DNA from 2 places in the Halomonas sp. MMSF_3323 genome. Region 2 is predicted to be linked to the other one. Evidence: predicted binding sites of a transcription regulator. Region 2 holds the regulator's gene; the other holds the start of a gene.
The links. Region 2 encodes FNR, which switches genes on or off when oxygen is low (the NO sensors DNR and NnrR bind a similar motif). Its sites were predicted from a motif close to TTGATNTANATCAA; they were not measured.

Region 1: a site for FNR is predicted at 1,468-1,481, ahead of pflB (formate C-acetyltransferase). Genes of this name have one in related genera too.

What each region holds. Positions count from the first base shown of each region.
Region 1 is NZ_JASHIT010000033.1:31,978-36,146, forward strand. Features, by position in the region: gene RBB39_RS16310 (tetratricopeptide repeat protein) at 1-822, opposite strand, end outside; gene RBB39_RS16315 (hypothetical protein) at 822-1,322, opposite strand; gene pflB (formate C-acetyltransferase) at 1,693-3,969, shown strand; gene pflA (pyruvate formate lyase 1-activating protein) at 4,058-4,169, shown strand, end outside.
Region 2 is NZ_JASHIT010000017.1:92,868-97,036, reverse strand. Features, by position in the region: gene RBB39_RS10675 (heavy metal translocating P-type ATPase) at 1-1,074, shown strand, start outside; gene ccoS (cbb3-type cytochrome oxidase assembly protein CcoS) at 1,071-1,301, shown strand; gene RBB39_RS10665 (sulfite exporter TauE/SafE family protein) at 1,298-1,984, shown strand; gene fnr (fumarate/nitrate reduction transcriptional regulator Fnr) at 2,139-2,879, shown strand; gene ttcA (tRNA 2-thiocytidine(32) synthetase TtcA) at 3,040-3,999, opposite strand.

The DNA of each region.
Region 1 (4,169 bases), on a different contig from region 2:
GGCGTGACCTCGGCGCTTGAGCACCGCATCGATGTCATCGCCGCTGGCGCAGCTCACCTTGAGCAGGTTGATCAGTGCGTCCAGCCGCTGGGGAGAACTCGCCAGGGCCGCCTCGATATCGGCTCGGGCATTGTCGTACTGGCCCAATCGGTAGTAGGCGTAGCCACGATAGGAGAGGGCGTCGTTGTTGTTCGGATCGATCGCAAGCGCCCGGGTGTAGTCGGCCACCGCGCCCTCGAAGTCGCGCTCGATGCGCTTTTCACGTCCCGCGCTGACCTGCTGCTGGGCCGACTGCATGGGCGCCTGGCGGGCGATGATGGTCAGGTAGCGCGGGGCCACGTCGCTGCCGAGGGCCAGGGCGGCCTCGAAGTAGCTTCGAGCCTTGTCGAGCTCACCGGCGGAAAAGGCGTTGATGCCGGCGTTGTTGAGGGTCTTCAGGCGCACCTCACGCAAGCCGTCATGACCTTGACTCGCCCTGAGTGCCTGCTCGAACAGCGCTGAGGCGTCAGCGTGGCGGCCTTCCCGATAGAGAATCCAGCCCTGGGCGTTCAAGCCTTCCATCCGAGCCAGCGGATCAGGACTTTCGAGCAGAGGGCGTAGTTCGCGCAGGGCGGCCTGGTTGTCACCCTGCTGCAACAGCGCCTTGGCCCTGGACAGCGGGGCCTGCTGGGCAACCACCGGCCACGCCACCCCGACGCTCAGCAGCACGATCAGCAGGGCGTTTATCGTAGACGTGGGTTGGCGCCGTCGTTTTCCCTTCGCTGGCCCGGCCAGGTCTGTCGCCATCGCGCGCGACGCCAAGGCGCCCTGCCTGTTCTTCATTAGAAGCCTACCTGCGGAGAATCTCGCTCCGCTGCAGCGATGACGTCGGCCAGTTGGCTCTTCAAGGCGTCGCGCTCCTGCTCGATGGCGATCAGCCGGCCGTGCAGATCGTTGTTCAAGATGCGCAGCACATTGTCGTCCTGGACCTTCAGCACGACCGTGCCCCGGCCATCCAGCGGCATGTCCCGCTCCTGCAGACGGATGACCGGCAGCACGCCTTCGGGCGGGGCGATGGAAAGATTGACCTGGCTCGAGGGTTTCATCATCGCCATGGCCAGCCCACCGACGAAGAACAGCAGACTCAGCGCCATGAACAGCCTGGCGTTCTTGGAGATCTCCTGCAGATAGCGAATGCGCAACTCGGTGCCCTCTCGGGTCTCGCCAGAGCGCTCATTGAGCAACAGGGTGTGGGTCTTGTTGAGCAGGTGGTAGCCGAGGATCAGCAGCACCACGGCGAAGCCTGGCAGACCGTACTCCAGAAGCGTGGGAAAGCTGTTCATCACGGGCACCCAGCGGTGGGACAGGGCTCAGGCCTACGTATGCCCTTGTCAGCATAGCGCAGGCGGCCGTCCTCGCCGCGCGAAATTGGCCTGGTACAGGTTTCTTGGCCGCTTCGCTCGCGCTGTATCGCTGTCCTGTGGCGCCATGATGCGGGTCAAGTAGGGGCGACGGGACTACTGCTAAGGTCGAATTGTGCTCTCGAGGGCAGGTGTTTTTTCGCCGATCGAGAAGCGTGCAGCACACCCGCCGCCTCCGATGCGGCGACCGCTGCTGCCACCGAACAGGCGGGCCGGCTGCCATCTCCGAGGGATGGCCGTCGCTCAGCATGCAGGACTAGCGTTGTCATTTACTCTGTTGAGGTGCAAGTCGATGAAAGAGCAATTCGCGCAAGCGTGGGAAGGGTTTGCCGGGGGCGAGTGGAAGAAGGACGTCGACGTACGAGACTTCTTGCTGGCCAACGTGACCCCCTACGAGGGTGACGAGCGTTTCCTGGTCAGCGAGCCGGCGGCCAGCACTCGCGAGCTATGGGACACTGTGATGGAAGGCGTCAAGAAGGAAAACGCCACCCATGCACCGCTGGACTTCGACACCTCGCTGGTCTCGACCATCACCGCTCATGACGCCGGCTATATCGATCAGCGTCTCGAGACCATCGTTGGACTGCAGACCGACGCGCCGCTGAAGCGGGCGATCATGCCCAACGGCGGCATCAAGATGGTGGAGGGCTCATGCCAGGCCTACGGTCGTGAACTCGATCCTCAGGTCAAGAAGGTCTTCACCGAATTTCGCAAGACCCACAATCAGGGGGTGTTCGATGTCTACACCCCGGACATCCTCAAGTGTCGCAAGTCAGGGGTGCTGACTGGACTGCCGGACGCCTACGGTCGTGGACGCATCATCGGTGACTACCGCCGGGTCGCCCTTTACGGTGTCGATTTCCTGATGCGTGACAAGCAGGCGCAGTTTGCCTCGCTGCAGCAGCGCTTCGAACAGGGCGAGGACCTGGAGGCGGTGATCCAGCTGCGCGAGGAAGTCGCCGAGCAGCATCGTGCACTCGGCCAGCTCAAGGAAATGGCCGCCAAGTACGGCTTCGACGTCTCGGTCCCGGCTGCCACCGCCCAGGAGGCCATCCAGTGGACCTACTTTGGCTACCTGGCGGCAGTGAAGTCGCAAAACGGCGCCGCCATGTCACTGGGACGTACTTCCAGCTTCCTCGATATCTACCTGGAGCGTGACCTGCGCCAAGGCGTGATCGACGAAGCCCGCGCCCAGGAGCTGGTCGATCACTTCATCATGAAGCTTCGCATGGTGCGCTTCCTGCGCACCCCTGAGTACGACGAGCTGTTCTCCGGCGACCCGATCTGGGCCACCGAATGCCTGGGCGGGATGGCGCTTGACGGACGCACCCTGGTCACCCGTACCAGCTTCCGTTTCCTCAATAGCCTCTACACCATGGGTCCGAGCCCGGAGCCGAATCTCACGGTGCTGTGGTCTGAGCAATTGCCCGACGGCTTCAAGCGTTACTGCGCCAAGGTGTCCATCGATACCTCGTCGATCCAGTACGAGAACGATGATCTGATGCGCGTGGACTTCGCCTCCGACGACTACGCCATCGCCTGCTGCGTGTCTCCCATGGTGATCGGCAAGCAGATGCAGTTCTTCGGTGCCCGGGCCAACCTGGCCAAGACGCTGCTTTACACGATCAATGGCGGCGTCGACGAGAAGCTGAAGATCCAGGTCGGCCCCAGGAGTGAGCCGATCGCCTCCGAGGTGCTCGACTTCGACGAGGTGTGGGCACGCATGGATGGCCTGATGGACTGGCTGGCCCGCCAGTACGTGACCGCCCTCAATGCCATCCACTACATGCACGACAAGTACAGCTATGAGGCGGCGCTGATGGCGCTGCACGACCTCGACGTCAAGCGCACCATGGCCTGCGGCATCGCCGGGCTGTCGGTGGCGGCGGACTCGCTGTCGGCGATCAAGTACGCCAAGGTGCGCCCGGTGCGTGATCCTGACGGCGTGGCGGTGGACTTCGAGATCGAGGGTGACTACCCCTGCTTCGGCAACAACGATCCGCGCGTCGACGATATCGCCTGCGAGCTGGTCGAGACCTTCATGAACAAGATCCGCAAGCTCAATACCTACCGTGGCGCCGAGCCGACCCAGTCGGTGCTGACCATCACCTCCAACGTGGTCTACGGCAAGAAGACCGGCACCACGCCGGACGGTCGTCGCGCCGGCGAGCCCTTCGCACCGGGTGCCAACCCCATGCATGGGCGTGACACCAAGGGTGCGGTGGCCTCGTTGACGTCGGTGGGCAAGCTGCCCTACGCCCACGCCAAGGACGGGATCTCGTATACCTTCTCCATCGTGCCGAGGGCGCTGGGCAAGGACGAGGGCGCCCAGCGCAGCAACCTGTCCGGCTTGCTCGACGGTTACTTCCACCACAGCGAGCGTCAGGAAGGCGGCCAGCACTTGAACGTCAACGTGCTCAACCGCGAGATGCTCGAGGACGCCGTGGTCAATCCGGACAAGTATCCTCAGCTGACCATCCGCGTGTCCGGCTACGCGGTGCGCTTCAACTCCTTGACCGCGGAACAGCAGCGCGACGTGATCTCCCGGACCTTCACCGAAACGCTCTGAGCCGACAGTCGTCTCGCCCGGGGCCGCGACAGCGGTCCCTTTCCGGGCTCCGGGTGTCTCCCGGAGCCCCTTTTCGTTAGGAGTCCTGATGATGATCACTGGCCGTCTCCATCACCTGGAGAGCTGTGGTGCCGTGGATGGCCCAGGCATTCGCTTTCTGGTGTTTCTGCAGGGCTGCGTGATGCGCTGTCAGTACTGCC
Region 2 (4,169 bases):
CTGGCGACCCCCACCGCCCTGACCGTGGCCCACGGCCGGCTGAGACGTGCCGGGGTACTGGTGACCCGAGCCGATGCGCTGGAGACCCTGGCCGGCCTCGATCGCGTCGTCTTCGACAAGACCGGCACCCTGACCCGGGGGCGTATGCAACTCGCCGAACACCGGCCGCTGAGCGACGACGAAGGAAGCGCCAACAATGGCGAGATGGACGCTGCCGCCAAGCGCCGGCATCTGGCACTGGCGGCGGCACTGGAGACCGGCTCGGAGCACCCCATCGCCCGCGCCTTCGCTGCCTGGCGCGACGCCAGCTGCCAGGCCAGCGAACTGCGCAATCACCCGGGGCAGGGCGTGGAAGGCGTGATCGACGGCCGGCGCTGGCGACTGGGCCAGCCGCATTTTGCCTGCCTGGGCCGACCCGTTCCTGAGCTCCCTGGCGCAGGGCTTTGGTTGCTGCTGGCCAGCGAAGGCAAGCCCCAGGCCTGGTTCAAGCTCGACGATCAGCCCCGTGACGACGCCGCCGAGACCCTCGCCGCCCTCGCCCATCGGGGGCTTGCCATCGAGATCCTGTCGGGCGACCGCGCAGTCAACGTCGGCCAGCTTGCCCGCACGCTGGGCGTCGATCAGTGGCGTGGCGAGGCCACCCCCGAGGACAAGCTCGGGCACTTGAAGGCGCGACAGGCACAGGGTGAAAAGGTGGCCATGGTCGGTGATGGCATCAATGACGTGCCGGTACTGGCCGGCGCCGACCTTGCCATCGCCATGGCCGGGGCCAGCGACCTCACCCGCACCCGCGCCGATCTGGTATTGCTGGGCGAACCGCTCACGGGTATCGTCGAAGCCATCGAGGTGGCCGGTCAGACCCGTCGCATCATTCGCCAGAATCTGTCCTGGTCGGTGCTCTACAATGTCGTGGCGCTGCCCGCAGCGGCGCTGGGCTTCGTGCCCCCATGGCTTGCCGCCATCGGCATGTCACTCAGCTCGTTGCTGGTCATCGGCAATGCCCTGCGTCTGCGACGTGGACGCACCAGGCGGACCGCGACGCCTTCACCCGTCACCGCAAGCCCCGGCCCATGAGCATCCTTTACCTGTTGATACCCTTGTCGTTGATCCTGCTGGGCCTGGCGGTCTGGGCCTTCTTCTGGGCGGTGCGCAACGACCAGTTCGAGGACCTCGAAGGCCCCGCCTATCGCATCCTGTTCGAGGATGAGGACGACACTCGCGGTGCCGATGACGGCGCTTCCTCTTCCGAAACGCCTGCGCAGACATCCGATCGTGATCCATCGTCCAGAGGGCCTGAGTGAACCCTACCGGCCTGGAACTGCCTCCCATGATGGCGGCCTTCGTGTTTGGCCTGCTCGGTGGTGCACACTGTATTGGCATGTGCGGCGGCATCATGAGCGCTCTGACCTTTGCCATCCCCCCCAGCATGCGTCAACCTTGGCGGGTGAGCACACTTGTGCTCGGCTACAATGTAGGTCGTATCACCAGCTACTGTGTGGCGGGCGCTCTGGTTGCCACCCTGGGTTCGGTGATCGGCCTTTCGCCGACCCTGCGTGGCCTGATGCAGATCGTCGCCAGCCTGATGTTGATCCTGATGGCGCTTTACATTGCCGATCTATGGAAAGGCCTGCGTCACGTCGAGGCACAGGGACGTCACCTCTGGAGGTACCTGGAACCCGCAGGCAGACGCCTGTTGCCGGTGGTGCGTCTGCCCCAGGCGGTGGCGCTGGGCGCCATCTGGGGCTGGCTGCCCTGTGGCTTGGTGTACTCGATGCTGGCCTGGAGCCTGGCACGGGCCGAGCCCCTCGAGGGCGCACTGCTGATGGCGAGCTTCGGTCTTGGCACGCTTCCGGCGCTGGTGGTGACGGGCCTCGCCGCCAGACAAATGCAGGCCCTGCTGGCGCATCGGGCAACACGCCTTGTCGCCGCTGGCATGATCATCGCCTTTGCCGTCTGGCAACTTTGGACTGGGCTGCATCAATGACGCATCCTACCTCTAAGTTATTAATCCTAAAGAGGTAGACGCCACTTTTAGCTGATCTGAGGGTGTAGAATAGTGCCATCAACGTGCTGTACGGGCGACGTCTGTTCTCCCCATGGCCCAGTCAATATCGATCCCAGATCCACAGGAGCTGCGAATGAGTCCTACGGCCCAAGATCGGCGGCGTCCCATGCTGCATGAGACTCGCTGTGAGTCCTGCAGCCTGAGTTCCTTGTGCCTTCCGCTGTCGCTGGAGACCGCCGACCTCGAGCGCTTCGATTCCATCATCCGTCGTCACCCGCCGATCAAGAAAGGTACACGATTGGTCGAGCAGGGAGATCGCTTCACCAGCGTCTTCGCGGTCCGATCGGGGAGTCTCAAGCAGATCACCACCGAAGGCAGCGGCGAAGCTCAGTTGACCAACTTCTTCCTGCCCAGTGAACTGGTTGGCCTGGATGGCATCGACGACGGCCGCTATCCCGGCAGCGTGGTGGCGCTGGAGACCACCACGGTGTGCGAGATTCCCTTCGACCGCCTCGATGCGCTGACCCAGACCCTACCGGAGCTGCGTGCCCAGCTGTTCCGCACCCTGAGCAAGGAGCTGCGAGAGGACCGCCGGATGATGCAGCTGCTGTCACGCAAGACCGCCGATCAGCGCCTGGCCTGCTTCTTCCTCGGCCTGTCTGACCGCTTCCGCCGCCGCGGCTATTCACCGTTCAGCTTCCGCCTGTCCATGTCCCGCGCCGACATCGGCAATCACCTGGGGCTGGCGGTGGAAACGGTCAGCCGTATCCTCGGGCGTTTCCAGCAGCAGGATCTGGTGGCGGTATCGGGACGTGAGGTCAATATCCTCGACCTGACCGCGTTGTCGACCCTGGCCGACACCGAAGTTACCTGAGCGGGCCTGGCGGCAGTGTGCCGGGCTTGGCCAGCAGCGCCCGGTACCCAGGATCTGGAAAGCAAAGCGTAATAGATGGCGTGTGACAAGAAAGAGGCCGCATCCGGAGATGCGGCCTCTTTTGCTGTCATGGCGTCATGCACATTCGCTGTTGGCGAGATCAGCCGGCATCCACCACGTCGATGCGCCGGGCCTGGCGTTCGGCCTGTACGGCCTCCAGCCCCTCGAAGTCGAACAGTTGCCGATCCGCCAGCTGCGACGGCGCCACATTGGTCACCGCCTTGAACATGCTCTCGAGGCGCCCGGGATGCTTGACCTCCCACTCGGCCAGCATCTCCTTGACCACCTGGCGCTGCAGGTTGGGCTGGGAACCACACAGGTTGCACGGGATGATCGGGAACTCCATCGCCTCGCTGTAGGCCTGGATATCGGCCTCGCGGCAGTACGCCAGCGGGCGGATGACGATGTTCTTGCCGTCGTCGGAGAGCAGCTTGGGCGGCATCGCCTTGAGGCTGCCACCGAAGAACATGTTCAGAAACAGCGTCTCGAGAATGTCCTCGCGGTGGTGGCCCAGGGCGATCTTGGTCGCCCCGATCTCCTCGGCGAAGCCATAGAGAGAGCCGCGCCGCAGGCGTGAGCAGAGCGCGCAGGTGGTCTTGCCCTCCGGCGTCTTCTCCTTCACCACCGAATAGGTGTCGCGCTCGAGGATGTGGTAGTCCACGCCGATGCTGTCCAGATAGTTCGGCAGCACATGCTCCGGAAAGCCCGGCTGCTTCTGATCCAGATTCACCGCCACCAGCGAGAAGTTGACCGGCGCGTTGCGCTGAAGGCTGCGCAGGATCTCGAGCATGGTGTAGCTGTCCTTGCCACCAGACAGACACACCATGATCTTGTCGCCTTCCTGGATCATGCCGTAGTCGATGATGGCGTTACCGGCCTGGCGGCGCAGGCGCTTCTGCAGCTTGTTGAACTCACGCCGTGCCTTGGCCTGAACTTGGGCTTCCGTCTGATCGCCATCCGCAGCAGGGTCGGCCGGGCTGACGCCGGCATCGATCGAGAGATGGTCATCCTCGGGGGTACGGGGATCGAACAGGGTGGCGGAGGCGGACTGTGGCGACATGGGAGCGGGACATCACGGCTGAAAATGAAAGAGGCGCCAGTCTACCATCCGGACGCTTTAGTGGCGAAGAGGTCAGCGACCACTCACCCCGGCGAGGACAATAAGGGTGGGGCTTTTCGTCGGCAGCTCATCGGAAACCGCCAAGGACGACACCGCCGTAGTGGCGCCCT